3 regions of the Terrabacter aeriphilus genome follow, and region 3 is predicted to be linked to each of the others. Evidence: riboswitches for the same ligand, from Rfam matches in the RefSeq annotation. Region 3 holds a riboswitch; each other region holds the start of a gene.
What was found. Region 3 has a riboswitch for S-adenosylmethionine ahead of metX (homoserine O-acetyltransferase MetX). Riboswitches for the same ligand answer to the same signal wherever they lie in the genome.
Positions count from the first base shown of each region.

Region 1: another riboswitch for S-adenosylmethionine. It lies ahead of ABD979_RS07190 (aminotransferase class V-fold PLP-dependent enzyme); the one in region 3 lies ahead of metX (homoserine O-acetyltransferase MetX).
Region 2: another riboswitch for S-adenosylmethionine. It lies ahead of ABD979_RS16985 (bifunctional o-acetylhomoserine/o-acetylserine sulfhydrylase); the one in region 3 lies ahead of metX (homoserine O-acetyltransferase MetX).

Region 1 covers NZ_BAABIW010000010.1:50,092-53,358, forward strand. Annotated here, with positions in the region: gene ABD979_RS07190 (aminotransferase class V-fold PLP-dependent enzyme) at 514-1,896, opposite strand; SAM riboswitch class IV at 1,933-2,058, opposite strand; gene ABD979_RS07195 (FtsK/SpoIIIE family DNA translocase) at 2,257-3,267, shown strand, end outside.
Region 2 covers NZ_BAABIW010000024.1:32,143-35,409, forward strand. Annotated here, with positions in the region: gene ABD979_RS16980 (LD-carboxypeptidase) at 1-281, opposite strand, end outside; gene ABD979_RS16985 (bifunctional o-acetylhomoserine/o-acetylserine sulfhydrylase) at 310-1,626, opposite strand; SAM riboswitch class IV at 1,727-1,846, opposite strand; gene ABD979_RS16990 (HNH endonuclease signature motif containing protein) at 2,021-3,267, shown strand, end outside.
Region 3 covers NZ_BAABIW010000020.1:179,031-182,297, forward strand. Annotated here, with positions in the region: gene ABD979_RS16245 (DUF1232 domain-containing protein) at 1-203, shown strand, start outside; gene ABD979_RS16250 (DUF4192 family protein) at 292-1,776, shown strand; SAM riboswitch class IV at 1,855-1,970, shown strand; gene metX (homoserine O-acetyltransferase MetX) at 1,987-3,210, shown strand.

The DNA.
Region 1 (3,267 bases), on a different contig from region 3:
GCGCAGCCACCCGGGCATCCGGTGATGGCAGCGGCCCCGGTGGGGCGGGGGTGGGGTCCCGGTGGGTCTGGTGGCTTCCTCTGCGTCGCGTCGTGTGGTGACGCACGGGGTGGGGGCGGGCTGTGGGCGTGGGCGTGGCGGGTGCCGGTGGGTCTGCTGGCGTTCTCTGCGCGTTGCGTCGTGTGGTGACGCGTCGGTAGCAGGCCGCATCGGACGCCGCCCAACAGCAGCTACGGCGGCGCGTGACGGAGACCGTGGCTGGGTCGCGTGGGGACGCCATGTGGGGACGCCATGTGGGGACGCCATGCAGAGGACTCGGGGGTGGGTGCCCGCGGTGAGGCAGTCAGGCGGTGGCTGGTCTGGGCGCGTCGGGTGGCGACGCAACGCAGAGGCGCGGGGAGGGTGCCCGGTGCAGGCTGTCGAGCCAGTGGTTGGTCGGTGCGCGTCGGGTGGCGACGCAACGCAGAGGGGCTGCGTGGCTCCACCCCGCTGGGTCAGCCCAACCGGGCCGGGTCACCAGGGGCGCTGGACCTCGACGTCGCGGGGGTCGGCGCCCTCGATGCTCCACCCTGCGTCGGTGCGGGTCCACGTGGCGTCGGTCCCCTCCTCGACGAGGCGGGAGACGGCCGCGACGAGACGCTCGACGCCCTCGAGCGTGCTGCCGAGACCGATGCTGGCCCGCACGGCCGTCGTGGAGCGCTCGCCCCACGGGTCGTCGAGCAGCTCGTCGACGAGCAGGTGCGCGCAGAACTTCCCGTCGCGCACCCCGATGCCGTGCTCGACCGAGAGCACCTGCGAGACGAGCGAGGAGTCCCAGCCGTCGACGGTGAAGGCGACGACGCCGACGCGGTCGTGCTCGTCGCCGAAGATCGAGAGCAGCTCGACCCCGGGAACCTCCTCGAGACCGGCCCGCAGGCTCCCGAGCAGCTGCTCCTCGTGCGCCTCGATCGCCTCGCGGTGGCGCGTGATCGTCGCGCAGGCCGCCGCGAGCGCGACCGCGCCGATGACGTTCGGGCTCCCGCCCTCGTGCCGTGCCGGGCCGGTGGCCCACGTCGTGCCGTCCTCGGTGACCGACCGGGTCGCGCCGCCGCCGAGCAGGTAGGGGTTGCCCGCGTCGAGCCAGTCCGAGCGCCCGGCCAGCACGCCGGCGCCGTAGGGCGCGTACGTCTTGTGGCCCGAGAAGGCCACGTAGTCGGCGTCCCAGGCGTCGAGGTCGATGGTCCGGTGGGCCGACAGCTGGGCGGCGTCCACGGCCACGCGCGCACCGTGCTCGTGCGCCAGGGCGGAGAAGCGCTCGATCGGCCACACCTCGCCGGTGACGTTCGAGGCCGCGGTGAGCACGACGAGGCGGTGCCGCGACGGGTGGTCGACGAGCGCCTCCTCGAGCAGCTGCCGGGCGTCCTCGACCGTCTGGGGAACGGGCAGGCGCACCGTGCGGAAGCGCCCCCACGGGAGCAGCGTCGAGTGGTGCTCGGTGCCGAAGACGAAGACGGTCGTGCGGCTGGGGAGCGCCTTGGACAGCAGCGCCCACGAGTCGGTCGTCGACCGGGTGAAGATCACGGTGTCGTCCGCGCGGGCGCCGACGAAGGCGGCGACCTCGGCGCGCGCCTGCTCGAACCACGCGCTCGTGACCCGCGAGGCGAAACCGGCGCCGCGGTGCACGGACGAGTAGGTCCGCAGGGCCCGGTCGACGGCCTCCCGCACCGTCTCGAGCGCCGGGGTCGACGCGGCGTGGTCGAGGTTCGCGTAGGCGACCTCGCCGTGCAGCGTCGGAACGCGCAGGTCCGAGCCGACGACGGCCGGCAGGCTGTGCGCCTCCGGCACGACGTGCAGCGTGCGCGTGCGCACGACCGGGGCGGTGGCGCCGCCACAGAGCGAGGAGGGGAGAACCGACATGACACTGCTCCTGGGTCCAGGGACCCACCGGTTGCAGGTCCGCGCTTGCCGGCCTCTGCGTCACGAACGCGCAGAGGACGGCCTGGTCGTCACCCGGAGCACCCCACCGCGGAGGAGGGTTGCTGGCCAGCGAGCCGGGGCTTGTCGCTGGCACTCATGACCTGCCGTCGAGGTTAGGGCCCCGGCTCGCGGGCTGTCCACCGTTCGGTCCTGCCGTGTCGCGATCTGAGACGCCCCGTGCGTCGAGGGCCCCGCGCCGGAGCCGGCCGAGGCCGCCGGGGATGCGGACGGCATACGGAATCGGGTGCTGTTGCGCGTGTGACGCGTGAGTTCGAAGGGGCGTTCACGTACGGTGCCAGCATGGCGACACGTCCGTCCGGCACCCAACGACCCAGCAGCGCAGCCACCTCGCGCGCCAAGGGTTCCTCGAGCGGCGCCTCGTCCCGCCCTCCGGCAGCGCGCTCGACGCGGCCGGCGCAGCGCAAGCCGGCGGCCCGCAAGCCGGCACCGAAGACGGCGAAGACGCGCGGGGGCGGGCTCCCCTTCCCGCTCGGCGCCGTGCGCAACACGTGGATGGGTGTCTCGCACCTCGCCGGCGGCGCGGTGCGCCGGGTCGGCCACAGCGCGGCCGAGCTCGAGCCCGAGCACCGCCGCGACGGACTGGGCTTCGCCCTGCTCGCGCTCGCGGTCGTCGTCGCCGCCCGCGAGTGGTGGGGTGTCTCGGGCACCTTCGGCCAGGTCGTGCACGCCGTCTTCGCCGGGACCTTCGGCCGCGTCGCGTACGCCGTGCCGCTCGTGCTGCTCGCCCTCGGCCTGCGCATGCTGCGCGCCCCCCAGGACGAGGCGGCCACGAACCGCGTCGTCGTCGGCACCATCGCCCTGACGTTCGCCGCCTGCGGGCTGGCGCACCTCGCCGACGGCATCCCGAACCCGCCCGACGGCGCCGACGGGATGCGCGCCGCGGGCGGCATCCTCGGCTTCCTCGCCTCGAGCCCGCTGGCGGCAGCCGTGTCGACCTACGGCGCGCTCGCCCTGCTCGTGCTGCTCGGCCTCTTCGGGTTGCTCGTCATCACGGCGACGCCCGTCAACATGATCCCCGAGCGGATGCGCCAGCTGCGGGCCCTCGTCATCCACCGCGAGGGCGACGACGGGGCCGACGAGCTCGACGCCCCCGCAGCCGCCGTGAAGCGGGCCCGTCGCAAGCCCGTCGACCTCGCCGAGCGCGACGGCGACGAGGCGTTCCGCCAGGCCGCGCAGAAGGCGAGCGAGGACTCCGCCAAGCCGCGACCGGGCGAGAAGCGGGCCACGGCCGCCGGGGTGCTCGCGCCCCGACCGGGCGGCCAGAAGGGCGGCGACAAGCCCGTCGAGCGC
Region 2 (3,267 bases), on a different contig from region 3:
CCGCCCCACGGCGGCACGACCGCGCGGATCGTCGGGTCGAGGAGCATGCCCGTGAGCTCGGCGGCGCGCGCCTCGCGCGGCCCGCTGACGTGGGAGGGCGCGTGGTTGAGCTCGCCGACCACGACCTCGAAGCCGCGGTCGCGCAGGCACGTGACGGCATACGTGAACCGACCCCAGAGGGCGTCGCCGACGCCCGAGCTCGGCGACGTGACGCCGATGCGGTCGCCGGGACGGAGCGGGGCGGGGTAGCGGATCGGCATGGCCGCCATCGTGCCAGCCATGCCGATCCGTCTCACCCCGGTTTCGGGGTCACACCTTGGCGGCGGTGAAACCCTGCTCGAGGTCGGCGAGGATGTCGTCGATGTGCTCGATGCCGACCGAGAGGCGCACGAGGCCGGGGGTGACGCCCGCGGCGAGGCGGTCCGCGTCGGGGCCCTGCGAGTGCGTCGTGGAGGCCGGGTGGATGACGAGCGAGCGCACGTCGCCGATGTTCGCGACGTGGCTGTGCAGCGTCAGGGCCTCGACGAACTTCTTGCCCGCCTCGAGCCCGCCCGCGATCTCGAAGGACAGCACGGCACCCGCGCCACGAGGGGTGTACTTCTCGGCAAGAGCGTGGGAAGGGCTGTCGGGCAAGGACGCCCACACGACGCGCTCCACCTGGTCGTGACCCTGGAGGAACGCGGCGACCTGGTGCGCGTTCTCGATGTGCCGCTCGATGCGCAGCGACAGCGTCTCGATGCCCTGGGCGATGAGGAAGGCGTTGAACGGCGACGCCGCGGGGCCGAGGTCGCGCAGCAGCTGCACGCGGGCCTTGAGGATGAAGGCGAGGTTGGCGCCGAGCGGGCTGCCCACGCCGAGGTCCCGGGCGAAGACGAGGCCGTGGTAGCTCTCCTCGGGGGTGTTGTAGTTCGGGAACTTCTCCGGGTCGGCGGCGAAGTCGAAGTTGCCTGAGTCGACGATGACCCCGGCGATCGACGTGCCGTGGCCACCGAGGTACTTCGTGGCCGAGTGCACGACGACGTCGGCGCCCCACTCGATGGGGCGGATGAGGTAGGGCGTCGCGACGGTGTTGTCGACGACGAGGGGCACGCCGTGCTCGTGGGCGACGGCGGCCACCGCCTCGATGTCGAGGATCTCGCTCTTCGGGTTGGCGATGGTCTCGCCGAAGAGGAGCTTCGTGTTCGGCCGGATCGCGGCCCGCCACGACTCGATCGAGGTGGGGTCCTCGACGAAGCCGACCTCGATGCCGAACTTCGGCAGGGTGTGCTTGAAGAGGTTGTAGGTGCCGCCGTAGAGGCTCGGCGAGGCGACGACGTGGTCACCGGCCTCGGCGATGTTGAGCACGGCGAGGGTCTCGGCGGCCTGGCCCGACGCGACGAGGAGCGCGCCCACGCCGCCCTCGAGGGCCGCGATGCGCTGCTCGACGACGTCGGTCGTCGGGTTCATCAGGCGGGTGTAGATGTTGCCGAACTCCTTGAGCCCGAAGAGGTTCGCCGCATGCTCGGTGTCGTTGAAGACGTAGCTCGTCGTCTGGTAGATCGGGAGCGCTCGGGCGCCTGTCGCGGTGTCGGCGCTCTGTCCGGCGTGGATCTGCTTGGTCTCGAAGGACCAGTGGGGCTCGGTCATCGGTCGTCCTGCTCTTCCTGGGTCGTGTCGATGACCGGGGCTCGGGATCGTCGTGACGACCCGGGCCCGTCGCACCGACGGGTCGGTGCGGGAGAGGAGCTCTCCGCGCTTGCCCGAGCGCCGGGTGGCGTCGACGGGCCAGGTCTTCACCCGGGGCACCCCACCGCGGTTGGAGGGTTGCCGGCCAGCGAGCCGGGGCTTGTCGCTGGCGCTCATGACCTGCCGTGAGTGTACGAACTCGTGTCCACCTGTCGGGAGGAGGTGTCCTCATCGTGGACGCCGGCAGGACTGGAGGTTGACGAGGTGTTCGAACACCTGTTCTAATTGAGGGCAGGGGAGGAGCTCGACGGGCGCTGGGGGAGGCGCCGTCGACGCAGGTGGGGAGGAGGGGCTCGTGCCGTACCTGACGACGTCGCCGAGCGATGCGGGACGCCCAGCGGTCCTCGGCGCCTTCGGACTTCGGCTGTGGCGCGTCAGCCCCGACTCCGACGGCCGCGACGGCGGGGGAGTCGGCCCGGGCCCGGAGGCGCAGGCCGGATCGGGCGCACCGGTGCGCGTCGGGTCGATCGCGGAGGCTCCCGATGGTTCGAGCGCTGACGCTCGCCCCGGCTCGCTCGCTGGGGCAGGTGTTCGGCCGGGCGACGCCGACCAGGCCACCCGTGACGAGCGGCTGCGCTCGGCCGAGCGTCTCGACGCCCTGGCGAGGGCGGGTGAGGACGTGCTCGCCGAGATCGAGGCGCTCGAGCGGGCCAAGGCGCGCGTCGAGGCCGACCTGCTCGCCGCCTACGGCACGCTGCACAGCATCGAGGCGCAGCAGATCGAGGCGTTGCCGGCCGGCGCACCGTCACGACTGGCGGGGGCGGTGTCGACCGACCGTGTCGTCGGTGAGGAGATCGCGCTCGCGACCGGGGTGGGCCCCGGGGAGGTGGCCCACCGGCTGGCCCTGGCGACGTCCCCGCGGCGTCACCGACTGGTCCTGCGGGCCCTTCGCGACGGGGCGATCACCCTGCAGCGCGCCCTGCAGGTCGTCTCCGAGACCGCCTGCCTGTCGGATGCCGACGTGGCGACCGTCGAGGAGTCGGTGCTGGCGCCGACGCGCGACGGCCTGCCGCTCTCGCAGCGCACCTTCACCTCGCGGCTGAGGCGAGCGGTCGCCGCGGTCGACGAGCTGGGTGCGGCCGAGCGGCGCAGCCGGGCGCGGGTGCGCCGCGGCGTGTACTGCCGGATGGTCGCGGACGGCATGGGGTGCCTGACGATGACGACCGATGCCGCGACGATCGCGGCGATCCTCGACCGGCTCGACGCGGCCGCCCGCACCCTACGGGCCGCCGGGGATCCGCGAACGCTCGACCAGCTGCGCTGCGACCTCATGGCCGAGGCCCTGCTGCGCGGCCACCTCGGCGCCGCGCGGAACGGCGCCCCCTGCCCCGGCTGCGGTGCTCCCGACGCACCGAACGGCGATCCGCGGGAGGGCTCTGCCAGCGGCGATCCGCGGGAGGGCTCTGCCAGCGGCGATCCGCGGGGGTCCGCGACGGTCGGCGAACCAGACGGACGGAGCGGTGAGGCGCCGGCGCGCGCGTGGATCGTCGTGCCGTTCGAGGTGGCGGTCGGGCTGTCCGACGCGCCCTGCGAGCTGCCAGG
Region 3 (3,267 bases):
ACCTCGCGTGGGAGCGCGGCCAGGGCCTGAGGGCGGGCGCGCCCGACGGCGCGGGCTCGCCCGGTGACACGCTCGGTGACGCGGGACGGGCGCCGTGGGGTCGCGGTGCCGCGGGGCGCGAGCGTGCGCGGCTGCCGGAGGGGATGCGCCGGGCGGCGACCGACTACGCGATGGAGACCGTGCGCAGGCGCCTCGAGCGCTGAATCCACACCCCCCGCGGGCCAGGCGGGGTCGTCCACAGGTTGGGGACGGGGCCTGTCGCAGAGGCGGCGACGTGACGAGGCTCGTCGCATGCCGAAGATCTCCCTGGCCGGGCCGGCCGAGCTGCTGACCATCCTTCCCTACCACCTCGGGTTCCAGCCGATCCGGAGCGTCGTGGTCGCCTGCTTCCGCGGCGCCCGGCTCGGTCTCGTCGCCCGCCTGGACCTCGTCGGCCCGGAGCTGGCGCCCCTGGCCGCGGCCCGGTTGCTGCCGACGCTGCTGACGGAGGCGCCCACGGCGGTCGCGCTCGTGGCCTTCGAGGACGACCGCGACGAGGCGCTGCCACTGCTCGGCGCCCTCGCCGACGGGCTGGACGCCCACGACGTGGGCCTGCGCGAGCGCCTCGTCGTGCGCGAGGGGCGCTGGTGGGACCTGCACTCCGCACGGTGCCCGGAGCAGGGGTGGCCGGTGCCCGAGCTCGCCGACGTGCCGGCCGTCGCCAGCTACGTCGCGCTGGGGCACGCGGTGCTCCCGGACCGCAGCGAGCTCGCACGGCTCGTCGAGCCGCTCGCGCGCGACGCGCCGCGGCACGACCTCGCGCGCCGGTCCGTCGAGGACTGGCAGCGGCGCTACGCGAACGCGGGCGGGTGGTCGCGCCGCGGGAGGTCCGGTCGGCCGAGGACCGGCCGGCCGGGTGGTGCGCGGGGGAGCGGTCGGGGGCCCGGGGCGGGCCGGGCCCGCGGTGCGGCCCGGGCGGGAGCCCGGTTCGGTGTGCTGGACGACGACCTCACGCCCCTCGAGTTCCTCGTCGACGACGCGCTCGTGGCCTGGGGCGGCGTGCTGCGCGGCGACATCGTCGGCTACGGCATCGAGCACTGGCTGCCGGCTCTCGTGGGGCCGCTGCGCGACGCCTTCGTGCGCGACGCGGTCATCGCGTGGCTCTGCCCCGGCTCGAGCGTCTTCGGGCCGCCGCCGGACGTGCTCGCGCCGGCCCTCGAGCTGTTCCTCGGGCCGGGCCTGCGCCTGCTCGGGGCGGCGTCCCCGCAGGACCGGCTGCTCGGTGACGTCGTCGACCTCTCCGGTCCGGAGCAGCGCGCGGACGGCAGGGACGACGGCTCAGCAACGGAGGACGCCGGTGGTGCCGGTTCGGCCGGCGACGCCGGCGAGGCGGGCGGTGACGACGAGCTCCTCGGTGACGACGGTGGCGGGGGCGACGACCTCGAAGACCTCGAAGAACCGGGCGCCCTCGACGAGCAGGACGCCCTCGACGAGCTGGACGACGTCGACGACCTCGGCCTCCTCGACGACCTCGCCGGGGACGACTGGGACGCCTGGGAGGAGGCGACGCTGCCCCACGTGGTGCAGGCGCGGCTCGAGCAGGTCTGCCGGCTCACGCCCGCCGTCCACGCGGCGCCCCTGCTGTCGCTCGTGGCGGCGGTGGCGTGGTGGTGCGGCGACGGGGCCCGGGCCCGGGTCGCGGTCGACCGCGCGCTCGAGCTGGAGCCCGGGCACGTGCTGGCCGGGCTGCTGCGGGACGCGCTCGACGGCGGCCTGCGGCCGCACCGCTGCACGTGAGTCGCGCGTGGGATCCGGCGTCCACGACGTGGACGAGAGCCTCGGCCATCGGGCCGGGCTCCCGTAGGATCGTGGGCAGGTCATGAGTACCAGCGACAAGCCCCGGCTCGCTGGTCGGCAACCCTCCTTCGCGGTGGGGTGCCCCGGGTGAGGACCCGGCCGCATCCGTCCCCGGATGCGTGCAAGCGCGAGCGAGCAGGAGCAACCCCGATGACCGTCACCCACCGGCAGCACACGACGCGACGCCCGACGCCGGCCGCACGCCCGGGCCGGCCGCAGGCACCCGTGGCCCCGGTCGTCGGCCACGGTCCCGGGGCGTCCGAGGACGGCGCCTGGCGCACCGGCGACCCCGTCGGGCGACGCCGCTTCGCCGAGCTCGGCGAGGTCGAGCTCGAACGCGGGGGCGTGCTGCCCGACGTCCGCATCGCGTACGAGACGTGGGGGCGGCTCAACGAGGCCGGCGACAACGTCATCCTCGTCGAGCACGCGCTGACCGGCGACAGCCACGTCGTCGGCGAGGCCGGCGACGGTCACCCCTCGCCGGGCTGGTGGAACGCCCTCATCGGCGCGGGTCAGCCGGTCGACCCCGACGAGTGGTTCGTCATCGCGGCGAACGTGCTCGGCGGGTGCCAGGGCAGCACGGGCCCCGCGAGCCAGGCGCCGGACGAGCGGCCGTGGGGCAGCCGCTTCCCCTACGTCACCGTGCGCGACCAGGTCGCGGTCGAGCGCGCCCTGCTCGACCGCCTCGGCATCAGCCGGCTGGCCGCGGTGGTCGGCGGCTCGATGGGCGGCATGCGCGCCCTGGAGTGGGCGGTGACGCACCCCGACGACGTCGACCGGTGCGTCGTGCTCGCGTCGACGCCCTACGCCACGGCCGACCAGATCGCCTGGTGCCAGCCCCAGCTGCTCGCCATCCGGAGCGACCCGGACTTCGCGGGCGGCGACTACTACGACACCGACCGCCGCCCCGTCACGGGGCTCGGCCTGGCCCGACGCATCGCGCACGTCACCTACCGCACCGAGCTCGAGCTCGACGACCGCTTCGGCCGTCGCCCGCAGCTCGGCGAGGACCCCCTGCGGGCGGGGGAGCGCGGTCGCTTCGCCGTGGAGTCCTACCTCGACCACCACGCGGGCAAGCTCTCGCGACGCTTCGACGCCAACTCCTACGTCGTGCTCACCGAGGCGATGAACTCCCACGACGTCGGGCGCGACCGCGGCGGCCTCGAGGCGGCGCTCGCGCGCGTCGTCGCCGACTGCACGGTCGTCTCCGTCGACACCGACCGGCTCTACCCGCCGCGGCTCTCCGACCAGCTGCACGCCGCGCTGCCGCGCTCCACCCGGGCGCACATCACCTCGGCCTTCGGTCACGACGGCTTCCTCATCGAGGAGGAGCAGGTCGGGCGCATCCTGCGCGAGGCGCTGTCGCGCGGCTGAGGCCGCCCGGAGGTCGTCGCCGGGCGCCCCTCCCACACCCGGGTTTTCGGGTACGGT